Regions from separate parts of the Lentzea sp. NPDC003310 genome, predicted to be linked through region 1. Evidence: riboswitches for the same ligand, from Rfam matches in the RefSeq annotation. Region 1 holds a riboswitch; each other region holds the start of a gene.
What was found. A riboswitch is a leader RNA that binds a small molecule or an ion and turns the genes downstream of it on or off. The one in region 1 is predicted to bind S-adenosylmethionine.
Positions count from the first base shown of each region.

Region 2: another riboswitch for S-adenosylmethionine. It lies ahead of thrC (threonine synthase); the one in region 1 lies ahead of ABZX02_RS19965 (methionine ABC transporter ATP-binding protein).
Region 3: another riboswitch for S-adenosylmethionine. It lies ahead of ABZX02_RS38100 (aminotransferase class V-fold PLP-dependent enzyme); the one in region 1 lies ahead of ABZX02_RS19965 (methionine ABC transporter ATP-binding protein).

Region 1 is NZ_JBEXNC010000009.1:164,645-174,108, forward strand. Features, by position in the region: gene ABZX02_RS19935 (ATP-binding cassette domain-containing protein) at 1-197, opposite strand, end outside; gene ABZX02_RS19940 (PadR family transcriptional regulator) at 256-807, opposite strand; gene metG (methionine--tRNA ligase) at 862-2,655, shown strand; gene ABZX02_RS19950 (TatD family hydrolase) at 2,682-3,476, shown strand; gene ABZX02_RS19955 (transglycosylase family protein) at 3,781-5,190, shown strand; gene rsmA (16S rRNA (adenine(1518)-N(6)/adenine(1519)-N(6))-dimethyltransferase RsmA) at 5,740-6,561, shown strand; SAM riboswitch class I at 6,650-6,743, shown strand; gene ABZX02_RS19965 (methionine ABC transporter ATP-binding protein) at 6,967-7,965, shown strand; gene ABZX02_RS19970 (methionine ABC transporter permease) at 7,962-8,645, shown strand; gene ABZX02_RS19975 (MetQ/NlpA family ABC transporter substrate-binding protein) at 8,674-9,464, shown strand, end outside.
Region 2 is NZ_JBEXNC010000028.1:5,003-14,466, forward strand. Features, by position in the region: gene ABZX02_RS40300 (glycoside hydrolase family 3 N-terminal domain-containing protein) at 1-1,518, shown strand, start outside; gene rpsT (30S ribosomal protein S20) at 1,644-1,910, shown strand; gene ABZX02_RS40310 (class I SAM-dependent methyltransferase) at 2,005-2,811, shown strand; gene holA (DNA polymerase III subunit delta) at 2,824-3,792, opposite strand; SAM riboswitch class I at 3,880-4,025, shown strand; gene thrC (threonine synthase) at 4,037-5,293, shown strand; gene ABZX02_RS40325 (DNA internalization-related competence protein ComEC/Rec2) at 5,355-8,099, opposite strand; gene ABZX02_RS40330 (ComEA family DNA-binding protein) at 8,988-9,464, opposite strand, start outside.
Region 3 is NZ_JBEXNC010000024.1:7,348-16,811, reverse strand. Features, by position in the region: gene ABZX02_RS38120 (LysR family transcriptional regulator) at 1-449, shown strand, start outside; gene ABZX02_RS38115 (NAD(P)H-binding protein) at 438-1,028, opposite strand; gene ABZX02_RS38110 (RluA family pseudouridine synthase) at 1,102-1,986, opposite strand; gene lspA (signal peptidase II) at 2,087-2,836, opposite strand; gene ABZX02_RS38100 (aminotransferase class V-fold PLP-dependent enzyme) at 2,860-4,191, opposite strand; SAM riboswitch class IV at 4,228-4,342, opposite strand; gene ABZX02_RS38095 (potassium/proton antiporter) at 4,415-5,893, opposite strand; gene ABZX02_RS38090 (M28 family metallopeptidase) at 6,033-6,965, shown strand; gene ABZX02_RS38085 (TetR/AcrR family transcriptional regulator) at 6,966-7,535, opposite strand; gene ABZX02_RS38080 (SRPBCC family protein) at 7,561-8,040, shown strand; gene ileS (isoleucine--tRNA ligase) at 8,091-9,464, opposite strand, start outside.

The DNA of each region.
Region 1 (9,464 bases):
CCGGCGATCACCGCCTCACCCGCCGTGGGCTGCAGCAACGTCGTGAGCATGCGCAACGTCGTGGACTTGCCGGCGCCGTTCGGGCCGAGGAACCCGACCAGCTCGCCCTCGGCGACGTCGATGTCGACGCCGCGCACCGCGTCCACAGGTCCGGTCTTGGTGTCGAACCGGCGCGCGAGGCCGCGTGCCTTGATCATGGTGGAACCCCCTCTAGTCAACTTTGACTAGAGGCTAGCGAGGACTATTCAAGTTTGACTAGTCCTTCAGCTCGTACGCACCGGCCTCTAGGCGTTCGATCAGCTCCTGAGTCCAGCGCACCTGGCCTTCGAGGTGGACGAGCCACAGTCGAAACAGCTCGCTGACGTGCGCGGGCTTGCCCATCTCCGGCATCGACCCGATGCCGTGCCGGGTCGGGGTGAGCTGGCCTTCGAGGCCCGCGAGCCGGTTCTTCAGCAGCACGACGGCCTGCTTGCGCGGGACGAGGTTGAGCATCGCGACGCCCGCGGACACCTCGTCGTTGCCGGCGGCCGGGTTCGCGAGCGCGTGCGCGAGGAGGTCGTTCAGCTCGTGCTCTCCCGCAGGCGTGATCCGGTAGCTCGTGCGGGCCGGTCCCTCGCCGGACTCGACGCCGACCGGCTCCAGCAGTCCGTCCTTGGCCAGCGACTTCAGCGCGTGGTAGATCGAACCGGGCTGCACGTTCGCCCAGGACTCCGCCGACCACGACTTGAGCTCGCGGCGCACCACGTAGCCGTGGGCCTCGCCGACGAGCTTGACCACGCCGAGCACCAGCATTCTGGTCGCGGACAAACCGACCTCCCATGCAGTGAAAAGCGGCTGGCACCGCCTCCGTAGGCTATGCACATGAGTGCCTCCGTACTGACCGCGGTGGCCTGGCCTTATGCCAACGGCCCCAGGCACATCGGTCACGTCTCCGGTTTCGGTGTCCCGTCCGACGTCTTCTCCCGCTACATGCGAATGTCCGGACACCGGGTGCTCATGGTCAGCGGCACGGACGAGCACGGCACGCCCATCCAGGTGCAGGCCGAGAAGGAGGGCCTGACGGCCCGCGAGCTCGCCGACAAGTACAACCGCGTCATCGCCTCCGACCTGCAGGGCCTCGGCCTGTCCTACGACCTCTTCACCCGCACCACCACCGGCAACCACTACCAGGTGGTGCAGGACCTGTTCTCCGCGCTGTGGAAGAACGGCTACGTCATCCCCAAGGTCGAGATGGGCGCCATCAGCCCGTCGACCGGCCGCACGCTGCCCGACCGCTTCATCGAGGGCACCTGCCCGATCTGCGGGTACGACGGCGCGCGCGGCGACCAGTGCGACAACTGCGGCAACCAGCTCGACCCGATCGACCTGAAGAACCCGCGCTCGCGGATCAACGGCGAGACGCCGAAGTTCGTCGAGACCGAGCACCTGTTCCTCGACCTGCCGTCATTCATCGAGTCGCTGGGCTCGTGGATGGGCACGCGGTCCGAGTGGCGTCCGAACGTGCTCAAGTTCTCGCAGAACCTGATCAAGGACCTGCGGCCGCGCGCCATCACCCGCGACCTCGACTGGGGTGTGCCGATCCCGCTCGACGGGTGGAGCGACCAGCCGATGAAGCGGTTCTACGTGTGGTTCGACGCGGTCATCGGGTACTTGAGCGCGTCGGTCGAGTGGGCGCGTCGTTCGGGTGACCCGGACGCCTGGAAGGAGTTCTGGACGGGTGACGCCCAGGGCTACTACTTCATGGGCAAGGACAACATCGTCTTCCACTCGCTGATCTGGCCGTCGCTGCTGCTCGGGCAGAACGGCGCGGGCGACAAGGGCGGCGAGCCCGGCCGGTTCGGCACGCTGAACCTGCCGACCGAGGTCGTGTCGTCGGAGTACCTGACGATGAGCGGCTCGAAGTTCTCCACCTCGCGCGGCACCGTGATCTACGTCGGCGACTTCCTGAAGGAGTTCGGGCCGGACGCGCTGCGGTACTTCATCTCCGTCGCGGGTCCCGAGAACCAGGACACCGACTTCACCTGGGAGGAGTTCGTCCGCCGGACGAACTTCGAGCTGGCGAACGAGTGGGGCAACCTGGTCAACCGCTCGATCTCGATGGCGCACAAGAACGTGGGCGCGATCCCGAAGGCGACCTCGCTGACGGACGCGGACCACGAGCTGCTGCGCCAGTCCAAGGCCGCGTTCGACACGGTCGGCGCGCACCTGCGCCGGTCGCGGTTCAAGCAGGCCACCGGCGAGGCGATGCGCGTCATCTCCGCGGCGAACAAGTACCTGTCGGACCAGGAGCCGTGGAAGCTCAAGGACGACCCGGACCGCCGCGACTCGGTGCTGCACACGGCGTTGCAGGTCGTGCAGGACGCGAACACGCTCATGACGCCGTTCCTGCCGCACTCGGCGCAGAAGGTGCACGAGGCGTTGGGCGGCACGGGCGTGTGGGCCGCACAGCCGCAGATGAACGAGGTCACCGACCTCGACGTGCCGGAGCGCTCGTACCCGGTGCTGACCGGTGACTACGCGGGCGAGCAGGCGAAGTGGGAGTCGACGCCGCTCGAGGTCGGCCGCCCGCTGCAGAAGCCGTCGCCGTTGTTCGGCAAGCTCGACGCGAAGCTGGGCGAGACCGGGCCCGAGTGGGCTCCGATCGTCACCGACTAGTGGCGGACAAGCGCGAACGACCGCCGGTGCCGGAAGCTCTTCCGGCACCGGTGATCGACGCCCACACCCACCTCGACGCGTGCGGCGCCTCCTCCCGCGAGGAGGTGGCCGTGCTGCTCGACCGGGCCAACGCCGCCGGCGTCTCGCACGTGATCACCGTGGCGGACGACCTGGCCGCCGCCCAGTGGGCCGCCGAGGCGTCCACTTGGGACCCGAGGGTCTACGCGGCGGTGGCCGTGCACCCGACGCGCACCTCCACCTTCGGCGAGGTCGAGAAGGCCGAACTGGAGCGCCTGGCCGTGCTGCCGCGGGTCGTCGCGATCGGCGAGACGGGTCTCGACTACTACTGGGACTACTCGCCGCCGGCCGCCCAGCACGAGGCTTTCCGTTGGCACATCGACCTTTCCAAGCGCGTAGGGAAGCCGTTGATGATCCACGACCGTGACGCCCACGAGGACATCCTCAAGGTTCTCGACGCCGAGGGCGCACCGTCCACAGTGGTGTTCCACTGCTTCTCCGGCGATGCGGACTTCGCCCGCCGGTGCGTGGACGCGGGGTACGTGCTGTCGTTCGCGGGCCCGGTGACGTTCAAGAACGCCCGCGCGCTGCGGGAGGCGGCCCAACTGGTGCCGCAAGATCAGCTGCTGGTCGAGACGGACGCCCCGTTCCTGACGCCCCATCCGTTCCGCGGGCGGCCGAATGAACCATATTGTGTGAATTACACAGTTCGCGATCTCGCTACGCTCCGTGGCGAAGATCTTTCTGAACTCTGTGCCGCCGTCACCCGTACTGCTCAACGAGTATTCGGGCTGGACCACTGAAATGGCACTTAGAGCGAACGGAGCAAGCGGTTCCTACCTCCATGGGGTGACTGAGGTCACAACATTGGCGGGGGTGTTTGCGCAACGTCGGCTACCCCGTTACTGTCCCGTGACCGTGCCACCTGAGCCGACCTTGTCGGTTCGGAGCACGCCCGCAGTCGGGGCGGGACCGAAGCCAGAAGCGCGAAGAAGCGAGACCACGTAGGAGGAGTTGCCGGGAACCTTCGAGCTCCAACTCGAATGATCTTGTCAACGCCAACTGTGCGGTGGCCTCACAGCTTCCGCAATGGAGGTATCGACCCTGATGTCCGGTAGCGACAGAACTGCCGCTTCGTACGACTTCAACGACGACACCGACTGGTTCACGCCGGTCGGCAGCACCGCCGTCGGAGTCGTCGACCCCCACCCGAGCTTCCCGCCCGGTGCGCTGACCATCACGCCCGCGGACGTGCTCGAGGTGCTCGGCCCGGACGCCGACGACCTCCTCGCCTCGGCCAACGTCGACGTCGACGAGTTGATCCGTCTCATCAACGCCGAGACGACGATCATGCCGCCCCTCGTCCTCCCCACGGAGGAAGAGGAGAAGCAGGACCCGCAGCTCCTCGTCAAGACCGTCACCAACTGGAAGCGCCGCTTCCTCAAGGGCACGGTCGCCGCGGTGCTCGTCTCGATCTCCGGTGGCGGCGTGACCGCCATGGCGATGGACAAGTCGCTGACCGTCGAGGTCGACGGTGCACTGCAGACCGTCCACTCCTACGAGGGCACGGTCGGCGAGGTCCTGGCGGAGGAAGGGATCGTCGTCGGTGAGCACGACGCCCTGTCCCCGTCGCTGAACGCCCCGATCTCCGACGGCGGCAAGATCAGCCTCGACCGCGGCCGCCTGCTCAAGATGAGCGTCGACGGCCAGGCCCGCGAGGACTGGGTCCGCTCCGTCACCGTCGAGGAAGCCGCCAAGCAGCTCGGCGTGAACCTCGAAGGCGCGTGGATGTCCGCGCAGGGCAACCACGACATCCCGCTCGAGGGCATGAACCTCGAGGTCAAGACCAGCAAGACCATCAAGCTGTTCGACGGCGCGAACCCGGTCCGCGAGATCAAGACCACCGCCCTCACCGTCGACGAGCTCCTGAAGGCCGAGAACCTCTCCCTCGGCCCGGAGGACGCCATCGCGTCCGGCGCCGACGTGAAGCTCGCCACCGGCGCCGAGGTCTACATCTCCCGCACCGGCGTCACGGTCATCAACGTGAACGAGCCGGTCGCCCCGCCGGTCGAGAAGACCAACGACCCGAACATGAACGCGGGCGAGCAGAAGGTCACCGACCCCGGCGTCGCCGGCGAGCAGATCTCCCAGTACCGCGTGACCGTGAAGAACGGCAAGGAGATCAGCCGCGAGAAGCTGAGCAGCAAGGTCACCAAGGAACCGAAGCCGAAGAAGATCACCGTCGGCACCAAGCCCCTCCCCGACGGCGAGGTGTGGGACCGCCTGGCCAAGTGCGAGGCGGGCGGCAACTGGGCGATCAACACCGGCAACGGCTACTACGGCGGCCTGCAGTTCAACAAGAGCACCTGGGACGCCTACGGCGGCGGCGCCTTCGCGGCGTTCCCGCACCAGGCCACCCGCGAGCAGCAGATCGCGATCGCGACGAAGCTGCGCGACGGCCGCGGCGGCACGTACGCGGCGTGGCCGGGCTGCCGCGCGAAGCTCGGCCTGCCGTAAACCGCTCTCCCCGTCCCCTGACAAGGCCGTCCGTGGTTCGCCACGGGCGGCCTTCGTCGTGTCTGGGGGAGGGGGTCGGAAGATGGGGAGTTGGGGCGGGTAGCGGGGGCGGGACGGCCGGGGGTTGGAGAGCGACTGGGCGGTGGAGTGCGATAAGGGCGGGCGGTAAGCCGGAGCGGCAGTGCTGGGTGTCGGGGCGCGGCAGGGGCAACGGCGAAGCCGAGCCACCCTTAGGCCGCAAGCAATGGCGAAGCCGAGGCGTGTGAGCACTGAGCCTCAGTGCAAGCGGTGGTGACGCAACCACGACGGCGATTGGGGCTTGACTTTGGGTGCGAGGCCTTAAACTTGACCACTCGGCCGGGCTTCACAATCCCGGCTTTAAAAGGCCGAGGAAGGCCTCGCAAGGGCCCCGAAGTCAAGCCCCAATCGCGATCGTCGCGAAGCGGCGATGCCCGGCACCGGCTCGGTACAGGACGCAAGGGTGACCACGACGCAAGGCGACGGGACGCGCGCCCACAACACAAGGCCTGAGAGAATGCCCCGGTGAGCCTGCTGGGACCTGCCGAAGTCCGCCGTCTAGCCGCCGAGCTGGACATCCGCCCAACCAAAAAGCTGGGCCAGAACTTCGTCCACGACCCCAACACGGTCCGCAAGATCGTCGCCACCGCAGACCTCACCGAGGACGACGTAGTCCTGGAGGTAGGCCCAGGCCTGGGCAGCCTGACCCTCGCCCTCCTCCCGAACGCCAGCCAGGTCGTCGCAGTCGAGATCGACCCACCCCTGGCCCACAGGCTCCCGCAGACCGTCCAGGAGATGGACCCGGAGAACGCCGGCAAACTCCACGTCGTCCTCAAGGACGCCATGAAAGTCACCCAAGAAGACCTGCCGGCGCAACCCACCGCGATCGTCGCCAACCTCCCGTACAACGTCGCGGTCCCGGTGGTCCTGCACCTCCTGGCCGAACTACCGAGCCTCCGAAAGGGCCTTGTCATGGTCCAGGCCGAGGTCGCGGACCGCATGGCCGCGAAGCCCGGCAGCAAGATCTACGGCGTGCCCAGCGTGAAGCTCGCCTGGTACGCCGAGGCGAAGAAGGCCGGCGCCATCGGCAAGAACGTCTTCTGGCCGGCGCCGAACGTCGACTCGGGCCTGGTTCACTTCCAGCGCCACGAAAAGCCGCTGTCCACAGTGGATCGCAAGAAGCTTTTCAAGATCGTTGACGCTGCCTTCGCGCAGCGGCGCAAGACGCTGAGGGCTGCCCTCAAGGGGCACACCGCGAACGTGGACGAACTGCTCGAAAAGGCCGGCGTCGACCCGCAACTCCGGGGTGAGCAGCTCACCGTGATCGACTTCATCCGGATTGCGGAGGTCTAGGCCGGGGATCCATCGGCCATCAGTGTGATCTGTCGAACGAATCCGGTTTTGGCTTGCGCAACCGAACGTCCGTCCGGTTGACTGCTACTTGCCATCCGGAGCGACTGAGAGACCTGGCTCTACGACGTCGCAGCAACCACCCGCTGGATGCGGGCAGGTGCTAACGCCAGGACCGATGGAGGAGCACCATGGGTACCGTGCGAATGCTGACGCGCCGTCGAGTTGTCGACCAGTGCCGTCGCACCGCTTCTGCATGTCGTCGCCACCTCGTCTAAGGCGCCTTCTCAAAGTCCTTTGACGCGCACTCGAACGAAGAGTGGCGCACCCCCTGAGCAGCACACCTCGACCGCGCACGCCCGGAACACGACCGGACGGTGTGCCGTCGCGCGCAGCCGTGGAGCAGAAGTGATCACTGTCGAAAACCTCACCAAGTCCTTCCAGGGTGTCTCCGCCCTCAACGGCGTGACCCTCGACGTCGAGGCCGGGTCCGTGCTCGGCGTCGTCGGCCCCAGCGGCGCCGGCAAGTCGACGCTCGCCCGCTGCGTCGCGCTGCTGGAGCGTCCCGACTCCGGGGCGATCCGCGTCGACGGCACCGACATCACCAGCCTCGACGGCTCGGCGCTCAGGGCCGCTCGCCGGCAGATCGGCGTTGTGCCGCAAGGGGATTCGTTGCTCCGCCAGCGCACCGCGGCCGGCAACATCGCGCTGCCGCTCGAGAGCGCCGGTGTGCCCGGACCGCAGCGCCGCACGCGTGTGGGTGAGCTGCTCGACCTCGTCGGGCTGACCGACAAGGCCGCCGCGTACCCCGACCAGCTGTCCGGCGGGCAGCGCCAGCGCATCGCCGTGGCGCGCGCCCTCGCCGCGAACCCGTCCGTGCTCCTCGCCGACGAGCCCACGTCCGCCCTGGACCCGGAGACCACCGGTTCCGTGCTGACCGTGCTCGACCGTGCGCGCGCTGAGCTCGGTGTCACCGTTCTCGTCGTCACGCACGACATGGGCGTGGTCCGGAAGATCTGCGACGACGTCGCGGTGCTGGAGCAGGGTCGCGTCGTGGAGCACGGCAAGGTCCTCGACCTGGTCAACAACCCGGCCAGCCGCACGAGCAGCGCCCTGCTGCCCGCCGTCGACCTGAACCCGATCAACGAGAGCAGCTACGACCGCGTCGCGGACGTCGTGCTCGTCGGGTTCGCCGCGGTCGGCGCGCTGCTGCCCGAGGCCGCGCACCGGTTCGGGGTCGAGCTCAACATCGTCGGCGGTGGCCTGACGCGTCTCGGGGAGACCCCGGTCGCGCGCTTCCGCCTGGGGCTGAACGGCGAACGTTCTGACTCCGCTCTCGAGTGGATCGGCGAGGCCGGCGGCGCTGTGCAGAGGTCCCTGAAGGGGCCACAGGGAGTAGCTGCGTGAGGTCTGCAACACCCTGGTCCGACGTCGTCGCGTACCTCGTCGAGGCCACCGGAGAAACGCTGTACATGGTCGGCGTCTCCACGGTCATCGCAACACTGCTCGGAGTTCCCGTCGGGGTCTGGCTGCAGCTCACCGCCAAGGGTGGGCTGCGGCCGAACGCCGCGGTGCACAGGATCCTCAGCTTCGTCACCGACCTGGGCCGCTCGATGCCGTTCATCGTGCTGCTCGTGGCGCTCACGTCGGTCACCCGGCTCCTCGTCGGAGGCTCCATCGGCAGCACGGCGGTCATCGTGCCGCTGGCCGTGGGAGCGATCCCGTTCGTCGGCAGGCTCGTGCAGAACATCCTGTCCGAGGTGCACGTGACCGTGGTGGAAGCCGCGATCACGACCGGAGCGAGCACCCTCAGGATCGTCAGGTCCGTGCTCATCCGCGAGTCGCTGCCCGCCCTGATCAACGCCATCGGCGTCACCGTGATCGCCCTCATCGGGTACTCGGCGATGGCCGGCGTGATCGGCGGCGGAGGCCTCGGTGACCTGGCCATCCGCGAGGGCTACCAGCGCTTCAACGACCGGATCCTGTGGAGCACCGTGGCGTGGCTCGCCGTGCTCACCACCGTGATCCAGCTCGGTTTCACCCGTGCCGCCCGTGCGTCCGACCGGCGGCGGCACGCCTCAGTCTGACCCATAGCAATTTCTCAAAAGGAACGTCATGCGTATTCGTGCTGCCCTGATCGCAGTCGCTTTGACCGGTATCACCGCTTTGTCCGCCTGCTCGGCCGGCGGCTCCAGCGCCTCCGACACGCTCAAGGTCGGCGTCTCCCCGGTCCCGCACGCCCAGATCCTCAAGTACGTGGCCGACAACCTCGCCGCGCAGAAGGGTCTCAAGATCGAGGTCGTCGAGTTCACCGACTACGTGCAGCCGAACACGGCGCTGGTCGACGGGTCGCTCGACGCCAACTACTTCCAGACCGTCCCGTACCTGGCGACGTTCACCAAGGAGTCCGGCGCGAAGGTCGAGTGGGTCGGACCGGTCCACGTCGAGCCGCTCGGCCTGTACTCGAAGAAGGCCAAGAAGATCGACGAGCTGCCCAGCGGTGCCAAGATCGCCGTGGCCAACGACGCCACGAACGAGGCGCGCGGCCTGAAGCTGCTGGAGGCGAACGGCCTCATCAAGCTCAAGCAGGTCGACCAGCCGACCGTCCGCGACATCGCGGAGAACCCCAAGAACCTGCAGTTCGTGCCCCTGGAGGCCGCGCAGCTGCCGCGGTCGCTGGAGGACACCGACGCCTCGGTCATCAACGGCAACTACGCCATCGACGCGGGCCTCAAGCCGGCCACCGACTCGCTCGCGCTGGAGAAGGCCGAGGGCAACCCCAACGCCAACGGCCTGGTGACGCGCACCGAGCTCAAGGACGACAAGCGCGTGAAGGACCTGGCGGAGCTCCTCGCGTCGCAGCAGGTCAAGGACTACATCAAGCAGACCTACAACGGTTCGGTCAT
Region 2 (9,464 bases), on a different contig from region 1:
CCGGCGAACGGGCACGACCGCGCGGCCGCGCAGATCCCGATCCGGCAGCTGCAGGACGTGGTGCTGCCGTCGTTCCAGGCGCAGTTCGACGCGGGCGTGAAGACCGTGATGATCAATTCGGGGTCGTTGAACGGCGTGCCGGTGCACGCGTCGAAGTACATGCTGCAGACGCAGCTGCGCGACCGCATGGGGTTCAAGGGCGTCGCTGTCTCGGACTGGCAGGACATGCGGTACCTGGTCGACCGGCACAAGGTCGCGCCCGACTACAAGACGGCGATCGCGATGAGCGTCAACGCCGGTGTGGACATGGCGATGGAACCGTCGAACGCGGCGGAGTTCACGTCGTTGCTGCTGGCGAACGTGCGCGACGGGTCCGTGTCGCGCGGGCGGATCGACCAGGCGGTGCGCCGGGTGCTGAAGCTCAAGTTCGACCTCGGGCTGTTCGAGAAGCCGTACGTGGACCCGGCGAAGGCCGACGGCAACGTGGTGAACGTGGACCGGGACCTGGCGCGCCAGGCCGCCGCCGAGGGCACCGTGCTGCTGAAGAACGACGGCGTGCTGCCGTTGTCCACGTCCGCGAAGAAGATCGTCGTGACCGGTGAGACGGCCGACGACGTGCGTCGTCAGCTCGGCGGCTGGACCATCGAGTGGCAGGGCGTGCCGGACGACTCGCCGCTGCCGCCGACCGCGACCGTGCTGACGGGTGTGCGCGAGGCGGCGCCGGGTGCGGCCGTGGTGCACGCGCCGACCCAGGCCGCGGCGGTGTCCGAGTCTTCCGACGCGGACGCGGTCGTGGTGGTCCTGGGTGAGAAGCCCGGCGCGGAGGGACCGGCCGACACGGAGAACCCGGTGCTGACGCCCGAGCAGCAGGCGTGGGTGGACGCGGTGCAGGCGACCGGCAAGCCGGTGGTCGTGGTGCTGCTGACCGCGCGGCCGCAGGTGCTCGGGGCAGCTGCGGACGCGAACGCGCTGGTCGCGGGCTGGCTGCCGGGCAGCGAGGGCGGCCGGGCGATCGCGGACGTGCTGTTCGGCGCGGTGAACCCGAGCGGCAGGCTGCCGATCTCGTGGCCCAAGGCGCTGGGCGACCCGACGCTGACCTACGACCAGCTGCCGGGCGCGAACACCTCGGCGGGCGCGAAGTACGATCCGCTCTACGCGTTCGGGCACGGGCTGTCCTACACGTCGTTCACGACCTCAGGACCGTCGGTGTCGGTGGACCGTTCGAACGGCGTGGTGAAGTTCACCGTGGCGAACACCGGCGCGCGGACGGGTGTCGCGGTGGTGCCGGTCTACGTGCGCCAGCCGGCCTCGCCGGTGCTGACCCCGGACGCCCGTCTGGTGGGCTTCACGCGCGTCGAACTCGCTGCGGGACAGTCGAAGCAGGTCGAGGTGTCGTTCAAGCTCTCGCAGCTGGCGCTGACCGTCGGGGACGTGGACGGCGACGGGCGGCGCGAGGTGGCCCGCGGCGGCTACGAGGCCGTGGTGGGTGCCGAGAAGGCCGCCTTCACGGTGCGCTGAGCTGGCCTGATATCCTTCGTCGTCGTGAACGCGCGGCTCTCCGCCGTGGAGGAGACCCGGTCCTCGTGACCGGTGCCGACCAAGCGCGTCACGAACCCCGGTTTCGACAAGAAGGGTGATGTCGCATGGCGAACATCAAGTCCCAGCTCAAGCGGATCAAGACCAACGAGAAGGCCCGCCTTCGCAACAAGTCGGTCAAGTCGTCCCTGAAGACGGCTGTCCGCAAGTTCCGCGAGGCTGCCGAGGCCGGCGACAAGGCGAAGGCCCTGGAGCTGCTGCAGGACGCGTCCCGCAAGCTCGACAAGGCCGCCAGCAAGGGCGTCATCCACGCCAACCAGGCCGCCAACAAGAAGTCGGCGATGGCGCTGCGCGCGAACCAGCTCGAGGGCTGATTCCGCACGCGGAGCTTTCCAGCTTCAGTCGAAGGGGCTCCACCTCCCGCCGGAGGTGGAGCCCCTTCGCGTTCCTGGTGTAGGCGTAGAGCCCATGGAATCGCTGCCGCGCGTCGACTTCTTCGAACTGCACGACCTCGACGGCACTCCGCCGGTGCTGCGGACGCTGCACACCGAGTCGATCATGACGATCTACCGGCTGACGGACGCCGCGCGCGAGTACTCCCGCCCGCTCGCCCTGGCGCTGCGGTCCGGCGCGGACCACCGGATCGTCGACCTGTGCGCGGGCTCGGGCGGACCGGTGCCGCTGATCCAGCGCCGCCTGCACGCGCAGGGCGTGCACACCCGGGTGACGCTGACGGATCTCGTGCCGAACGTGCCCGCGTTCGAGCGGGTCGCGGCGCGCAACCGCCGACGCCTGTCCGACCCGTGCTGCACCGTCGGCCACGTGCCCACGCCGGTCGACGCCACCGACTGCCGGTTGGAGGGCACGCGCACGATCTACGGCGCGTTCCACCACTTCCCGCCCCCGCTGGCCGCGCGCATGCTGCAGAACGCCGTCGACACGCGGCAGCCTCTCGTGGTCGTGGACACCAAGCGGTCGTGGCTCTACGTGCTGGTGTTCCCGTTCTTCCTCACGCTGGCGGTGTTGCTGGCCGCGCCGTTCCAGCCCAACCGCCCGCCGCGCTACCTGCTGCGGCTGGCGCTGACCTACGTGGTGCCGGTGCTGCCGTTCATGATGTACTTCGACAGCGTGGTGTCGTTTCTGCGCATGTACGGGCGCGCGGAGCTGCGGCGGCTCGTCGACGGCCTGGACGCCACCGAGTCGTTCGAGTGGACGATCGGCGTCGAACCCGGCTTCACCGGAGCCCAGTACCTGATCGGGATCCCGAGGCCCTGACGGCGTCGCGACCTAACGACGGCTGTGCGCGGCCACGATCCGGAGCACGGCGCGTTCCAGCGCGTAGTCGGCGTCGGCCGCCACGCCCTTCACGTCGGCGTTGAGCCCCGCGACCACCTGCATCGCGTCGGCAAGCCCGGTCTGGTCCCAGCCGCGGGCCTGCGCCTGCGCCTTCTTGATCTTCCACGGCGGCATGCCGAGCGGCCCGGCCAGGCTGAACGGGTCGGCGCGTCCAACCGCGGACACGCGCGCGACCGTCCGCACCGCGTCCGCCAGGGCATCCGCGACCAGCACGTGCGGCACACCGAGCTGCATGGCCCAGCGCAACGCCTCCATCGCACCCGCCCGGTCCCCGGTCACGGCCTTCTCCGCGACGGCGAACCCCGTCACCTCGGCCTTGCCCTGGTGGTAGCGGCGGATCTCCTCGACCGTCACCTTGCCGTCGGCGTCGGAGACGAGCTGCGACGCGGCCGCCGCGAGCTCGCGCAGGTTCGTGCCGACGGCGTCGATGAGCGTGGCGACGGCCTCGGGGTCGATCTTGCCGCCCGCCCGCCGCACCTCGTTGCGCACGAACGCCTCGCGGTCGCTCGCCTTGGTGACCTTGGCGCACTCCGTGACGACGGCACCGGCCTTCTTCAGCTGCCCCGGCAGGTCCTTGGCCGCCTTGCTGCGACCACCGCCCGTGTGCACGACGACGAGCGTGACTCCGTCCGCGGGCGCCTTCACGTAGGAGAGCACCGTGTCGGCGACCTCCTTGCCGATGTCCTGCCCGTTCTGCAGGACGATCACGCGCCCCTCCGCGAACAGCGACGGACTCACCAGCTCGGCGAGCTCGGGAGGCGTGAGATCAGTCACCTGGACGCGGGTCAGGTCGGCGTTCGGATCGACCTTCCGCGCGGCCTCGAGAGCCGCCCGAACAGCACGTTCGACCAGCAGCTCCTCCTCGCCGACGACGAGGTGCAGTGACTCCGGTGCGCTCACGCTCCGCATCCTCCCACGTCCCGGATCGTGGGCGTCTGTGGCTCGGAAACCGAGCTATGCCGTAGCTTGGTGACCACAACTGAACACCGCTCATCCAGAGGGGCAGAGGGACCGGCCCGAAGAAGCCCCGGCAACCGGCGTCAGCGCTGTGTGCACAGACCTGTGCGCGCATCTGAGTGCAGACGATCACGGTGCCAATTCCGACCCGTTCGATTTCGCGGGACAGATGAGGAGATACCTCGCGATGACTGCTGTCAGTGTGCCCACGAGCACCAAGTTCGACCTCGGCCCCGCCCGTGCGCTGTTGTGCCGTGAGTGTGGAAACGAAACCCCTCTCGCTCCTGAGTACGCCTGTCTCGAGTGTTTCGGGCCGTTGGAAGTGGCCTACGACTTCGGGAAGATCCGGCGCGAGGACATCGAGGCCGGCCCCAGGTCCATCTGGCGCTACCGCGGCCTCCTCCCCGTTCCGTCCACTGTGGAGCAGCACCCGAACACCGACCCCGGCGGCACCCGCCTGGTCGAGGCGCACAACCTCGCCAAGGCCCTGGGCGTCCGCAAGATCTGGGTGAAGGACGACACCGGCAACCCCACGCACTCGTTCAAGGACCGCGTCGTCGGCGTCGCGCTCGCCGCCGCCCGCGAACTCGGCTTCAAGGTGCTGGCCTGCCCCTCCACCGGCAACCTGGCGAACGCCGTCGCCGCGGCCGCCGCCCGCGCGGCCTGGAAGTCCGTCGTCCTCGTTCCCTCCAACCTCGAGCGCGCCAAGATCCTCATGAGCGCGGTGTACGAAGGCGCCCTGATCGCCGTCGACGGCAACTACGACGACGTCAACCGCCTCGCCCAGGAGCTCGCCGCGGAGAACGAGGACTGGGCGTTCGTCAACGTCAACGTCCGCCCGTACTACGCGGAAGGCTCGAAGACCCTCGGCTACGAGGTCGCCGAGCAGCTCGGCTGGCGCCTGCCCGACCAGATCGTCGTGCCGATCGCCTCCGGCTCGCAGCTCACCAAGGTGGACAAGGCGTTCCGCGAGCTCGGCCAGCTCGACCTCGTCGAAGCCACGCCGTACAAGGTGTTCGGCGCGCAGGCCACCGGCTGCTCCCCGATCTCCGCCGCGTTCAAGGCGGGCCACGACGTCATCCGCCCGGTCCGCCCGGACACCATCGCCCGATCGCTCGCGATCGGCGCCCCGGCCGACGGCCCGTACGTGCTCGACGCCGTGCGCCGCACCAACGGAGCCATCGAGGACGTCACCGACGAAGAGGTCGTCGAGGGCATCAAGCTCCTCGCCCGCACCGAGGGCATCTTCGCCGAGACCGCCGGCGGCGTGACCGTGGCGACGGCGAAGAAGCTGATCGAGACGGGCCAGCTCAACCCGGACGCCGAGACCGTGCTGCTGATCACCGGCGACGGCCTCAAGACCCTCGACGCGCTCGGCGACACGATCGGCCCGCGCGCGACGGTGCCGCCGTCGGCCGAGGCCGTCATCAAGGCCCTGGGCTAGACACTTCGATAACTCACCTCCCTTCGGCCCGGTGACGCACCCGCGTCGCCGGGCCGTTGCGCTACTTCACAACGAGATCGCGTCCGTCTTGAGCCACCCGGTGCGCGGAAAGCGCCGCAAGCCGTCCACCACGTGCGGCCCGACCGGCTCCACACCCGCCCGCCACGCCACGATCCGTTGCGGCCACGGCGCTTCCGCCTTGAGCGCGTTGTAGTGGTAGTCGTGCCAGACGTTCGGCGCGACCCGCAACTCGTCGTCGAACACACGCTCCGCCACGAGGTCGTAGGCCTCCTCGGCAGACTCCGCCTCCGTCGGCGGCAGCACATGCGTGGCCGTCGCTCTGTAGGTGACCGCGCGGGTGCCGTCGTCGAGTGTTTCGCAGATGTAGTAACCGAAATCGGGTTTCAGCTCGTCGTGCGGCCACGGGGTGGCCGAGTAGTTGGTTTGCCACAACGCCCACGCGAGCCCCGGCGTGCCACCGGGAATCGGGTAGCGCGCGTTGAACAACCTGACCCAGACCATCTCTTCTCCTTCGTACGACTCGGTTTCCCGGCAACACCGCCAGGTCACCGTCCCTGTCCGTCCTCAACACCAGCGCACCTCCCGTCCGCAGCACGTCGATGACGTGCGGACTCGGGTGCCCGTACCTGTTGCCCTCGCCCACGCTCACCAGCGCCACCCGAGGCCGCACTGCATTCAGGAACGCGGGCAGCGAGGAACGCGACCCGTGGTGCGGCACCTTGAGCACCTCGGCGCTCAGGTCCCGCTCCCCCAGCAACGCCGCCTGGCCGGCCAGTTCGACGTCACCGGTGAGCAGCACCCGCCCGGCCCTCGTGTGCGCCCGGAGCACGAGCGAGTAGTCGTTCACCGTCGTGTTCTCGACACCACCGACCGGCGCTCGCCGAGGCCCCAGCACCTCCAGTTCGAGTCCTGGCAAGGCGAACCGCTCGCCCGCCTGCGGCTCCACGACCCGAACACCGGCCGCGCGAGCCCGTCCACCGACCTCCCTCCACGCCCACCTGGGTTCCTTGAGCGGACCGACCGCCACCGCCCCCACCGCACGCCCGGTGAGCACGGCCTCCAGTCCGCCGACGTGATCCGCGTGCAGGTGCGTCAGCACCACCAGCGGAATCCTCTTGATCCCCAACGTCTTCAGGCAGCGGTCGACCGCACCGGGGTCGGGCCCGGTGTCGACGAGCACCGCCGTGTCGGCGTCATCGGTCGCGAGGACCAGCGCATCGCCTTGCCCGACGTCGCAACTGACGACCTTCCACCCGTCCGGCGGCCACACCGGTGCCACCACACGCAACGGCACCAGCACCACGAACCCACCGACGAGCACAGCGACGACCAACGTCCGCGTCTTCTTGAACCGCAACAACAAGACGACCACCGCGCACACCGCAGTGAGCGCAAGCGCGCCGCCCCACCCGTCCGGCCACCCGACCGCGGCACCAGGCACCGCCGACGCCTGCCGCCCCACCGTGATCAACCACCCCACGGCAGGACCGGCCACGTGGACGACGACCTCCGCCACCCCGCCGGACACCGGCGCGACAGCAGCCGCCACCACCCCGAGCACCGTCGCCGGCGCGACCACCGGCCCGGCAACGAGGTTGGCCACCACCGACACCAGGCTGATCTGCCCGGACAACCCGGCCACCACCGGCGCCGTCGCGAGGCTCGCCGCCATCGGCACGACGATCGCCTCGGCCAGCCCGTTGGGCACACCGCGCCGTTTGAGCGCCTGCGCCCACCGGGGCGCCACGAGCACCAACGCCGCCGTGGCCACCACGGACAACGCGAACCCCGGATCACCTCCCAGCGCCGGATCGAGAACCACCAGCACGAGCACCGCGACCGCGAGACTCGGCACGGCAGACCGCTGCCGCCCCACCACCAACGCCAGCAACGCGACGGCACCCATCACCGCCGCCCGCAGCACACTCGGCTCCGGCCCGGCGAGAACGACGAACCCGACCAGCGCCACCAGCGCGGCACCCGCCGCCACCCGCGGACCGAGCCGCCTGACCAGCAGGTAGACCGCTCCGCAGATGATCGCCAGGTTCGCCCCGCTCACCGCCAGCAGGTGGGACAGCCCGGCCGTCCGGAACTCCTCCACGATGCGCGGCACCATCTGCTCGGTGTCGCCCACCACGAGGGCCGGCAACAACCCGGCCTCCTCGGCGTCGAGAACCCTGCTGGCCTCGCGCAGCCCGTCCCGGAGCTCGTCGGCCCACGCCTGCCAGACCGGCGGCGGCTGAGGATCCAGCGGCGGCCCCCGCACCCGCAGCAACGCCGAGGCGAGATCGCCGCCACGGGGCGGCGCGAGCGTGCCCTTGGCCGTGACTTCCTGGCCGGGCAACAGGTCCCGCCACTTCTCCGCCGGGGCCAGCAGTACCACCTGGGCACCGTCCGTCGTCGCTCTGATGACGACGTTTTGCACGCCTGCCTGGGTCCCGCCGAACCCTGCCGCCCGGATTCCCTTCGGTCTGGTGGTGAGCTCGACGGTGAGGGTGGTGCTGCGGCCTTGTTCAGCGGCCAGGCGGAGCGGGTGGGTCTCGGCCCGCAGGACGTGTCCGCCTACCCAGGCGGCGGCGACTGGACCCGAGATCAGCAGGGCGATGGCGCAGGTCCTGGTCCACCAGGCGCGGCGCCACGCCAGGAGGCCGATGATGCCGGCGGTCAGTCCTGTGAGCGCTGCTGCCTGCCAGCTCAGGAACAGTCCCGCCACGGCGGTGGCCCAGACCGCGGCTGCGGCCGGGACTAGTCGGAAGTCGTGGGTTAGGGGGTGTTTGCGAACCATCGTGGCCTCCCGTCTGGGGTGGGAGGTCTCGGGTCACGGCTGGGGCTGCCTCGGCGCGGGTGCGGGACCTGTGGTCTGCGGTGTGGGAGAGGGTGCGGCTGGACCTGCGGGGGCCTGGCGGTGGGGTGGTGCCAGGAGGTGTCGATGTGCGGGTGGCGGGTGATGCGGACCGAGGGCATGGCGGACTCCGATCGGTGAGTGGGTGTGGTGTTGGGGCGGTGGGAGCAGGCAATGAGGGCAGGGCGACTCGCCGAGGTCAGGCGGAGAGGCCGTGCGGGGCCTGAGGTGCGATGGTCGGGGCGCGACTGGCGGGGTCGGGCGGTGCGGGGCGGGTGTAGCGGGCGAGGGTGGGACGCGCGGGCGCCGGGTCGTGACCGTTGGCGAGGGACGCCGCGCCATGGGTCGGTAGGCGGAGTGCGGGATAGGGCGGGAGGCGGGCGGGGAAGAGGGCGGCGCCAAAGGTGAGCGAGTGTTGGGGTGCGCGGCGTTGGGCGCGAGGGCGGGCCCGCGCGGCCGTGGCCGTACGTGTAGCGCTGACTGGCGGGCGGGCGGCCCGCCCTGGGTTGTTGGTGCGGTGGCGGTTTTAGGGGCGGTGCACGGTTGCTGCGCAGATTCGGCACGGCCGTTGCAGGGTGGCTGGCAAGGCTGCGGGCGGAGGTGGCGGAGTTGGGACTGGAGGTGGGGGCAGGGTTGCTGTCAGCAGGCGGCGGAAGGCTTTGGTTGGGCGGAATGGGCGGCGGGGTGGGGTGTGTCGGCGGTGGAGCGGGTGGGTGACTGTCAGGGGGCGGGGCAGGTGGTTGTGGTCTGCGGGTAGCGGGGGTGTGCCCGTCAGGTGGCGGTAGTGCGCCCTGGTGCGGTGGTAGAGGGCCAAGGCGTTGGCGGCGAAGGTCATGTGTGGACCAGGTCAGTCAGCTTGGCCAGCTTCGATTCGCCGATGCCCTCCACGTCGCGGAGTTGGTCCACTGAGGCGAACGGGCCCTTGCGGGTGCGGTGGTCGACTATGCGTTGCGCTGTCACCGGGCCCACGCCGGGGAGGGCGTCCAGCTCGGTCGCTGTGGCGGAGTTGAGGTTCAGCTTCGGCTGGGCTCCGCCTGCCTGGGGTGCGCCGATCTGGGGCGGGGGCGGGATGCCCACCGCGATCTGTTCGCCGTCGGTGAGTTTGCGGGCCAGGTTCAGGTTGTGGAGGTCGGTGCCTGGTTTGATGCCGCCGGCCAGGCGGAGGGCGTCGGCGACGCGGGCGCCCGACGGCGCGGTGACCAGGCCTGGGGTGGCGACCTCGCCGACCACGTTCACGACCAGTTCGGGGGCCGGGGACGAGGTGCTCACCAGTGCGAGGTCCGGGGCTGGTTCGGCTGCCGGGCTCTG
Region 3 (9,464 bases), on a different contig from region 1:
GCAGGCCCGAGCTGCCGGAGTTCCGTTCGGAGACGCTCGGCACGGACCCGCTCGCGGTGGTGACGAGGGCGGGGCATCCGTGCACCGAACTGGACTTGCGGACCTATGCCGCCTATCCGCACGTGGTGGTCTCACGGCGTGGCAGGCTCCACGCCCCGATCGACGACGTGCTGGCGGCGGAAGGGTTGCGGCGCAGGGTGGTCGCGACCGTGGCGACGGTGCACTCGGCGGTGCAGATCGCGGCGGCGAGCGACGCGCTGGTCACCACCACGGCCGTCCTGTGCCGGCCGCTGGTCGAGGCGTTCGGGCTGGTGACGTGGCCATTGCCGGTCCCGTCTCCCGAGGCGCCGATCAACTGCAACTGGCACCAGCGCTACGACTCCGACCTCGCCCACGCGTGGCTGCGCGAGCAGGTGCGGGAGACCCTGACCGAGGTCCTAGGCGGCTAGCGGCAACGCGACCGCGCCGGGAAACCGCGGGTTCTCGGCCTCGTCGAGCATCGCGGCGGCCACGGTCTCGCGGCTGATCTTGGCGCCCAGGTCGAACGGCGGCGCCTCGTCGAGGCCGACCGTGCGGCCGGGGCCCGCGGGCTCGTCGGTCAGGACGCCCGCGTGGAAGACGGTGCCGCCGGCGGCGAGGACGGCGGTGTCGGCCGCGACCTTGTCCGGGATGCGGTCGCCGAAGAACTTCCAGAGCACGGCCGCGCCCTCCCCCGCCGCCTCGGCCGACGGGCCCGTGCCGTACGCGCCGAGCCAGATGATCCGGCGCGGTCCGGCGGCGACCACCGCGGCCGCGCCCGCCGAGAGGACCCCCGGCGTGTCCGTGCCGAGCCCGGACAGCACGACCGAGTCGGCGTCGATCGGCAGCGGACCGCTCACGTCGCCCGCGACCTTGCTCAACCGGTCGTGGTCGAGGGGAATGCGAGACGGGTCGCGGGCGATCGCCGTGACGGTGTGGCCGCGCTCCAACGCCTGGCGGGTGAGGGCGAGGCCGGTGCGGCCCGAGGCCGCGAGGATGGTCAAGTTCATGCTGAAAACGCTATTGAGCACACCGGTTAACATCAAGTGCAACGTCGTCAACCGATGATTTACCTAGACGCAATCAGCCTTCTTCGCGGAGCTTCTCCAGCGACGACGCCAGGTCAGCGGGGTACTCGGACGTGAACGTGACCCACTCGCCGGTGCCGGGGTGGTGGAACCCGAGCTGACGCGCGTGCAGCCACTGCCGCGTCACGCCGAGGCGCTTGGCCAGCGTCGGGTCGGCCCCGTACGTCAGGTCGCCGACGCACGGGTGGTGCAGCGCCGAGAAGTGCACACGGATCTGGTGCGTGCGCCCGGTCTCCAGGTGCACCTCGACGAACGACGCCGCGCGGAACGCCTCGATGACCTCGTAGTGCGTGATCGAGGGCTTGCCGGAGTTCATCACGGCGAACTTGTAGTCGTGCTTCGGGTGCCGGTCGATCGGGGCGTCGATGGTGCCCTTGATCGGGTCCGGGTGGCCCTGCACGATCGCGTGGTAGACCTTGTCGACGGTGCGCTCTTTGAAGGCGTGCTTCAAAGCCGAGTACGCGGACTCGGACTTCGCGACCACCATGACACCGGTCGTGCCGACGTCGAGCCGGTGCACGACGCCCTGGCGCTCGGCGGCTCCGGACGTGGCGACGCGGTGACCGGCGGCGGCGAGACCGCCCACGACGGTCGGACCGGTCCAGCCCGGCGACGGGTGCACGGCGACGCCGACCGGCTTGTCCACGACGATGATGTCGTCGTCCTCGTGGATGATCTCCAGGCCCTCCACCGGGATGGCCTGCACGGTGATCGGCTGCGGCGGCGCGGGCAGCGTGATCTCGAGCATCGACCCGGCGGTGAGCCGGTCGGACTTGCCCACGACCCGGCCGTCGACCAGCACGTCGTCGGCGTCCGCGATGGCCGCGACGGCGGTGCGGGACAGGCCGAGCAACTTCGCGAGGCCGGCGTCGACGCGCATGCCGTCCAGTCCGTCGGGAATCGGCAGCGTTCGGTAACCGCTCACGCGGGGGCCTCGACCTTCTTCTCCTTGCAGAACCCGCTGAAACTACCAGGAGCTGCTACTTCGTCTCCTGCTGACCGTCGGACTCCACGAGCGGTTCGGCCTGCTTCACGACGGTCCCGTCGTAGTCGTGCTGCATCAGCGCCAGCACGATGATCGTCGCGCCACCGCCGACGATCGCCATGTCCGCGACGTTGAACACCGGCCAGACCTGGCCGTAGGGGTCGAACAGCGACAGGAAGTCGACCACATGCCCGCGCATCGGTCCCGGCTCGCGGAACAGGCGGTCGGCGAGGTTGCCGACGGCACCGCCCAGCACCAGGCCGAGGCCGACGGCCCAGCCCTGCGAGCGGAGGTTGCGCGAGATCCAGACGATGAACCCGGCGACGCCGAACGCGATCAGCGCGAGGATCCACGTCATGCCCTCGGCCAGGCCGAACGCGGCACCGGGGTTGCGCACGAACGTCAGGTAGAGCGCGCCGCCGAAGATCTTGATCGGCTCGGCGCCCTCGAGGAACGCCACCGACACGACCTTGGTGAGCACGTCCAGCGCCAGCACGACGGCCGCGAGGACAGCCAGGATCTTCGTCTTCGGTTCCGGCAGGGACCCGGCGAACGAACCGGAGATCGAGAACTCCTCGTCGTCCTCCGCCTTCGCGGGAGACTCCGCCGGCTTCGCCTCGGCCTGTTCGTCCTCGACCCCGACGACGGCCGACGCGACCGTCTCCGGCTCGCTGACCTGCGCGTCCGCAGGCTTGTCAGCGACCTCCGCGGAGGCTTTCTCCTCGGCCTTGGGCTCGTCACTCACCAGGTCAGTGTCCACTACAGGGACTACGCGAGGAACGGCGGCAGGGTTCGGTTGTCGTCCTGGGGGACCCACCGGCCGTCGCGCTGCTCGTAGGTCCACTTCGGACCCTCGGTGACGAGAACGCGCAACGCGGCAATGAGACGGTCGACGTGCTCGGCCGTCGTGCCGAGGCCGATCGACGCGCGCACGGCACGTTCCTCGTGCGAACCCACCTGCTTCACGAGACGGCCCACGATCACGTGCGCGCAGAACGCGCCGTCGCGCACACCGATGCCGTACTCGGCGGACAGCGCCGCCGCGAGGAAGCCCGCGTCGAAGCCGGAGATCGTGAAGCTGACGACGCCCACCTTGTCGGTGTCGGTCAGGATCGCGAGCTCGCGGAAGCCGGGGATCGTGCGCAGGCCCTCACGCAGGCGCGTCAGCAGCTCCTGCTCGTGCGCGACCGTCTGCTCCCAGTGCCGCGACAGGATCTCGCAGGCCGCGGCCAGCGCGTGCACGCCGACGACGTTGGGGCTGCCGGCCTCGTGCCGCTCGGGCACCGCGGACCAGGCCACGCCGAGGCGGTCGCCGTGGTCGGTGACCTTGGACGTGGCACCGCCGCCGACCAGGTACGGCTGGGCCTGCTGCAGCCAGTCCGCGCGGCCGACCAGCACCCCGGCGCCGAACGGCGCGTATATCTTGTGGCCGGAGAACGCGATGTAGTCGACGCCCAGCTCACGGGCGTTGATCGGGCGGTGCGGGGCGAGCTGCGCGGCGTCGAGCGCGATCCGCGCGCCGTGGCGGCGGGCGACCTTCGCGAGCTCGGCGACCGGCCACAGCTCCCCGGTGACGTTGGACGCCCCGGTGACGATCACGAGCCTCGGGCCGACCGGGGCGGCGGCAAGAGCCCGGTCCAGCGCGACGATCGCGGCGCCAGACGAAGACGGTGCGGGGATGCGCTGCACGTTCGGCCCGCGCCACGGCAGCAGTGCCGCGTGGTGCTCGCTGTCGAACAGCACGACGGCGGTGTTGCGGGGAACGCTGCGCGCCAACAGGTTCAGCGAGTCCGTGGTGTTGCGGGTGAACACGACGGCGTCGGAGGAGTGCGCGCCGACGAACCGGCGGACGCGGTCGCGGGCCTGCTCGTAGACGCGGGTCGAGACCTGCGAGGCGAACCCGGCGCCGCGGTGCACGCTCGCGTACCAGGGCAGCAGCTCGTCGACGGCGTCGTGGACCTCCTGCAGACAGGGCGCCGACGCGGCGTGGTCGAGGTTGGCGTAGCCGACGCGCTCCCCGGTCACCAGCGGAACGCGCAGGTCGGCGCCGACGACAGCCGGAACCGCCGTGGTGGTGCTGGGGGTGATCGCGAGCGTCATCGAGCTGCCTCCGAGGCCAGGGGGCCTTCTCGTGGAGGCCCGCGCTTGACCGGCGCCCTACGCGCCGGACCAGGTCCTCACCAAGGGCACCCCACCGCGGTTGGAGGGTTGCCGGCCAGCAAGCTTGGGCTTGACGCTGGCTCTCATGACCTGCCGACGACGTTAGCGGAGCGTGACCGCCACGTCGACACCCGATCACATCGTGAGAAGCCTCGGAGACCGACTAATCGCCGGTCTCGCCCTTCCACCTGGCGTAGCGGCCGGCGCGGTCGACGGCACGTACGCGCCGCTCAGCGGCGTCGCGCGCCTCCTCGGTGGTGACGATGAGCAACTGGTCGTCGGTCTGCAGCCGGGTCGTCGGTTGTGGTGTGAAACTCTTTTCGCCGCGCACCACGAGGCTGACCGTGGCGCCGGAGGGCAGCCGCAGCTCGGACATGTAGACGCCGTGCAGCTTCGACCCGCGCTGGATGTGCACCTGGAGCAGCTCGGCGCCGAGCTCGTCGAGCGGCGAGGAGTCGACCTGGACCTCCTTCGCCTCGCCCGCCTTCACCAGGTGCAGGCGCCGGGCGAGGAACGGCAGCGTCGTGCCCTGCACGATCGTCAGCACGATGACCAGCAGGAAGACCACGTCGACCAGTTGCCGCGCGCCCTCGACCCCCTGGATCAGCGGGATCAGCGCGAACACGATCGGCACCGCGCCGCGCAGGCCGGACCACGAGAGGAACGCCTGTTCCCGCCACGGCACCTTGAACGGCAGCGACGCGAGCACCACCGACAGCGGCCGGGCCACGAACGTCAGCACCACGCCCGCGACCAGCGCGGGGAACAGCACGTCGAGCAGGCGCGACGGCGAGGCGTAGAGACCGAGGAGCACGAAGAGCCCGATCTGGGCGAGCCAGCCCAGGCCCTCGGCGAACGAGAGGGTGTCGGCGCGGTGCGGCAGGCGGGCGTTGCCGAGGACCAGCGCGGCGACGTACGTGGCGAGGAAACCGGAGGCGTGCACGAGGTCGCCGGCCGTGTAGGCCATCACGCACACCGCCACCGTGGCGAGCGGGTACAGACCGGTGGAGGGCAGCGCCGCGCGTCTCAGCCCGGCCCCGCCGAGGAAGCCGAGCACGACGCCGATGAGCGCGCCCGCGCCCAGTTCGTAGATCACCAGCAGCGGCGCGGTCCAGGAGATCTCGTCGGAGGAGGCCAGCAGCACCACGGCGATGTAGACCGGCGCGTCGTTGAGACCGGACTCCAGTTCGAGAGCACCGGTGAGCCGCGCGCCGACGCCCAGCGAGCGCAGGACGCTGAACACCGCGGCCGCGTCGGTGGACGAGAGCACCGCGCCCCACAGCAACGCCATCCGCCAGTCGAGGCCCAGCAGGAAGTGCAGCGCCGTGCCGGTGACCGCGACGCTCACCGCAACGGCCACTGTGGACAGTGCGACACCCAGCCACAGCGAGGACTTCACGGCGTTCCAGCGCGTGGTGATGCCGCCCTCGGTGAGGATCAGCACGAGCGCCGCGATGCCGAGCGACTGGGTGAGGTCGGCGTCGTCGAACTTGATGCCGAAGACCGACTCGCCGAGCAGCACGCCGATGCCGAGGTACAGCAGGAGTGAGGGCAGCCCGAGCCGGGTCGACACGCGCACCGCGATCACCGAGATCAGCAGCACGGCGGCGCCGATGCCCAGTACGACCGTGACGTCACCCACCTGGACCATTCTGATCGATCACCACCGAATCCGACGAATCAGACGAGTTAACAACTCCCGCCGTTCGCCCCTAGCGGGCTCATGCACGACGGAGCATGTTGATCAGTGGCTCAATCCCAACCCTGCACGGAGTTGAACCATGAGGATCCTGATCGCACTGGCGGCCGCCTTGATGGCGACCGGAGCAACCACCGCACAGGCGGCGGCACCGTCGGCTCTGGCGGCGCCCAACATCAACGTCGCGAACGTACAAGCCCACCTCAACCAGTTCCAGTCCATCGCGAACGCCAACGGCGGCAACCGCGCGCACGGACGACCGGGGTACCTGGCCTCGATCAACTGGGTGAAGGGCAAGCTCGACGCGGCCGGCTTCACCACGCGCGTGCAGTCGTTCACCTACAACGGCGCCACGGGCTACAACCTGATCGCGGACTACCCCGGCGGTGACGTCACCAACACCGTCATGCTGGGCGGGCACCTCGACAGCGTCACGTCGGGTCCCGGCATCAACGACAACGGCACGGGTTCCGCGTCCCTGCTCGAGGTCGCGCTGCAGATGCGGGCGACGAACTTCCAGCCGACCAAGCACGTGCGGTTCGGCTGGTGGGGCGCCGAGGAGCTCGGGCTGCGCGGCTCGACGTTCTACGTGAACTCGCTGTCGACGACGGACAGGTCGCGGATCAAGGCGTACCTGAACTTCGACATGACCGGCTCGCCGAACCCCGGCTACTTCGTCTACAGCGCGTCCGGCCAGCCCTCCGGATCGCTCGCGCTGCAGCAGAGGCTGCAGGCGGGCTTCACGGCGATCAACGTCCAGACCGAGCTGACGAGCGTCGGCGGCCGTTCCGACCACGCGGCGTTCGCCCGCGCGGGCATCCCGGTCGGCGGCACGTTCACCGGCGCCGAGGGCATCAAGACCTCGGCGCAGGCGGCGAAGTGGGGTGGCACGGCCGGCCAGGCCTACGACCGCTGCTACCACCGCTCGTGCGACACGACGTCCAACGTCAGCGCGACGGCGCTCGACCGCAACGCGGACGTGATCGCCTCCGCGCTCTGGGCGACGGCGGCCTGATCACTTCGCGGTGAGCACCCGCACGGCCTCGTCGAGCACCGGTTCGACGAGGCCGGGCAGGCTCACCCACATCTGGGCCTGGCCCAGGTAGAGGCTGAACGCGATCAGCGCGCGCTTCCTCGCCTGGGCCTTGCCGAACCCGAACTGCCGGAACAGGTCGGTGAGATAGCCCAGCCGCTTCTCGGTGACCCGCTGGAGCACCGGCGCGATCACCTCGTTGCCCGCACCGGCCAGCAACGCCATCTCGACCGACCCCTTGCGCGTGCGGTCGAGCACCATGGCGAAGAGCGTTCTGAGCTTGTCCTCCGGAGTCCGCTCGGACTCGACGAGCTCGATGACCTTCTCGGTGTGCTCCCGCTCCCACCGCTCGACCGTCGCCTGCAGCAACGCGTCGCGGTTCGGGAAGTGGTGGTAGACGCTTCCTTTGGTGGCCCCGGCCCGCGCGGCGAGCGGCTCGATCGCCACGGCGCTCAACCCGCCCTCGGCCAACGCTCTCAGCGCTATCTCAGTCCAGTCGTCACGATTCCGCCGCACCACACTTCCATACGCTACCGTACGTTCCGAGAACATACGGTAGCGTATGGAAGGGGCTCTCATGATCAGGAACGTCCACACCCGCGACCTCGGCGCGCCCGCGGGCCCGTTCGTCGACCGCGTCCAGGAACTCTGGCCACCCGCGTGGGGCAGGCAGGAGTTCGACCGGCCGTTGGGCGTCGGCGCGGACGGCGGGCACGGACCGATCCGCTACCGCTGCACCTCGTACACACCCGGTGAGTCGATCACCTTCGAGTTCACCCGGCTGTCCGGGTCGCACACGCTCTCGGCGTCCGGGGACGTGCTGCGGCACGAGCTGGTCGGGGACTTCGCGTTCGTGGACCGGGTGCGGTGGGCGCTGGCGATCCGGTGGCTGCACGACGCGTGCATCGAGGACCTGTTCGACGTGTGCGAACGGGCGGCGGGCCGGGAACCCGCGTCCCCGGCCCGGTGGTCGTGGTACGTGCGCCAGGTGCGGCGGCTGTTCACGCCTCGCAAACGTCAGCCACAGCGCGCTCAGGCAAGTGGGCGCAGGCCGTGACGTGAAAGGGGCCGCCGTCCGAAGACAGCGGCCCCTCCTGCCGATCTCGATCAGGCCTTCGCCACGGCCACCTTCACCTTGGCGCCGTCGCCCACCGTGCCCTCGGCGGTGCCCTCACCGAACACCACCGCCGACGTCAGCGTCTCCGCCTGCACGAACGGCAGGTGCGGCTCCACCGCGGCGCGCACCGCGTCCGGCAGCTCCAGCGTCAGCGTGATCCGGTCGGACACGTCGAGCTGGGCGTCCTTGCGGGCCTGCTGCACCACGCGCACCAGGTCGCGCGCGACGCCCTCGGCCTCCAGCTCCGGCGACACCGCCGTGTCGAGCACGACGACGCCGGCACCACCGGGCAGCGCGGCCGTGGCGGCCGGATCCGTTGCCACCAGGCGCTGTTCGTACTCGCCCTCGAACAGCTCGATGCCCGCCGCGACCACCCGACCGTCCACTTCGGACCAGTCGCCGGCCTTGACGGCCTTGATGACCTTCTGCACGTTCGGGCCGAGGCGCGGGCCGGCGGCGCGGGCATTGACGACCAGCTGGAACTGCCCGTAGGTGTCGACGTCGGTGGACAGCGACACCTCCTTGACGTTGACCTCGTCGCGCACGATCTCGGCGAAGTCCTCCAGCGTGCCGGCCACCGGGGAGGCGACCGTCAGGCTCGCCAGCGGCAGTCGCACGCGCAGCTTGTTCGCCTTGCGCAGCGACAACGCCGTCGAGCAGACGTCGCGCACCTCGTCCATCGCCGCCACCAGCGCGTCGTCCGCCGGCACGTCCGACACCGACGGGAAGTCCGTCAGGTGCACGGAACGGCCGCCGGTCAGGCCGCGCCACACGACCTCGGTCGTGTACGGCAGCAGCGGCGCCGTCACGCGCGTCACGACCTCCAGCACGGTGTGCAGGGTGTCGATCGCGTCCTGGTCACCGTCCCAGAACCGCTGCCGCGAGCGCCGCACGTACCAGTTCGTCAGCACCTCCAGGTACTCGCGCACCAGCTGGCACGCGCCGGAGATGTCGTAGACGTCCATGGCCGCCTGGACGTCGCGGACCAGGTCGTGCGTCTTCGCCAGCGCGTAGCGGTCGAGCACGTTCGTCGAGTCGACGCGCCACGTGCCCTCCTTGCCTGCGGCGTTGGAGTACAGCGCGAGGAAGTACCAGGAGTTCCACAGCGGCAGCACGGCCTGGCGCACCGCGTCGCGGATGCCGCGCTCGGTCACCACCAGGTCGCCGCCGCGCAGGATCGGCGACGCCATGAGGAACCAGCGCATGGCGTCGGAGCCGTCGCGGTCGAAGACCTCGTTGACGTCCGGGTAGTTCTTCAGCGACTTCGACATCTTCTGGCCGTCGTCACCGAGCACGATCCCGTGCGCCACGCAGTCGCGGAACGCGGGCCGGTCGAACAACGCCGTCGCGAGCACGTGCAGCGT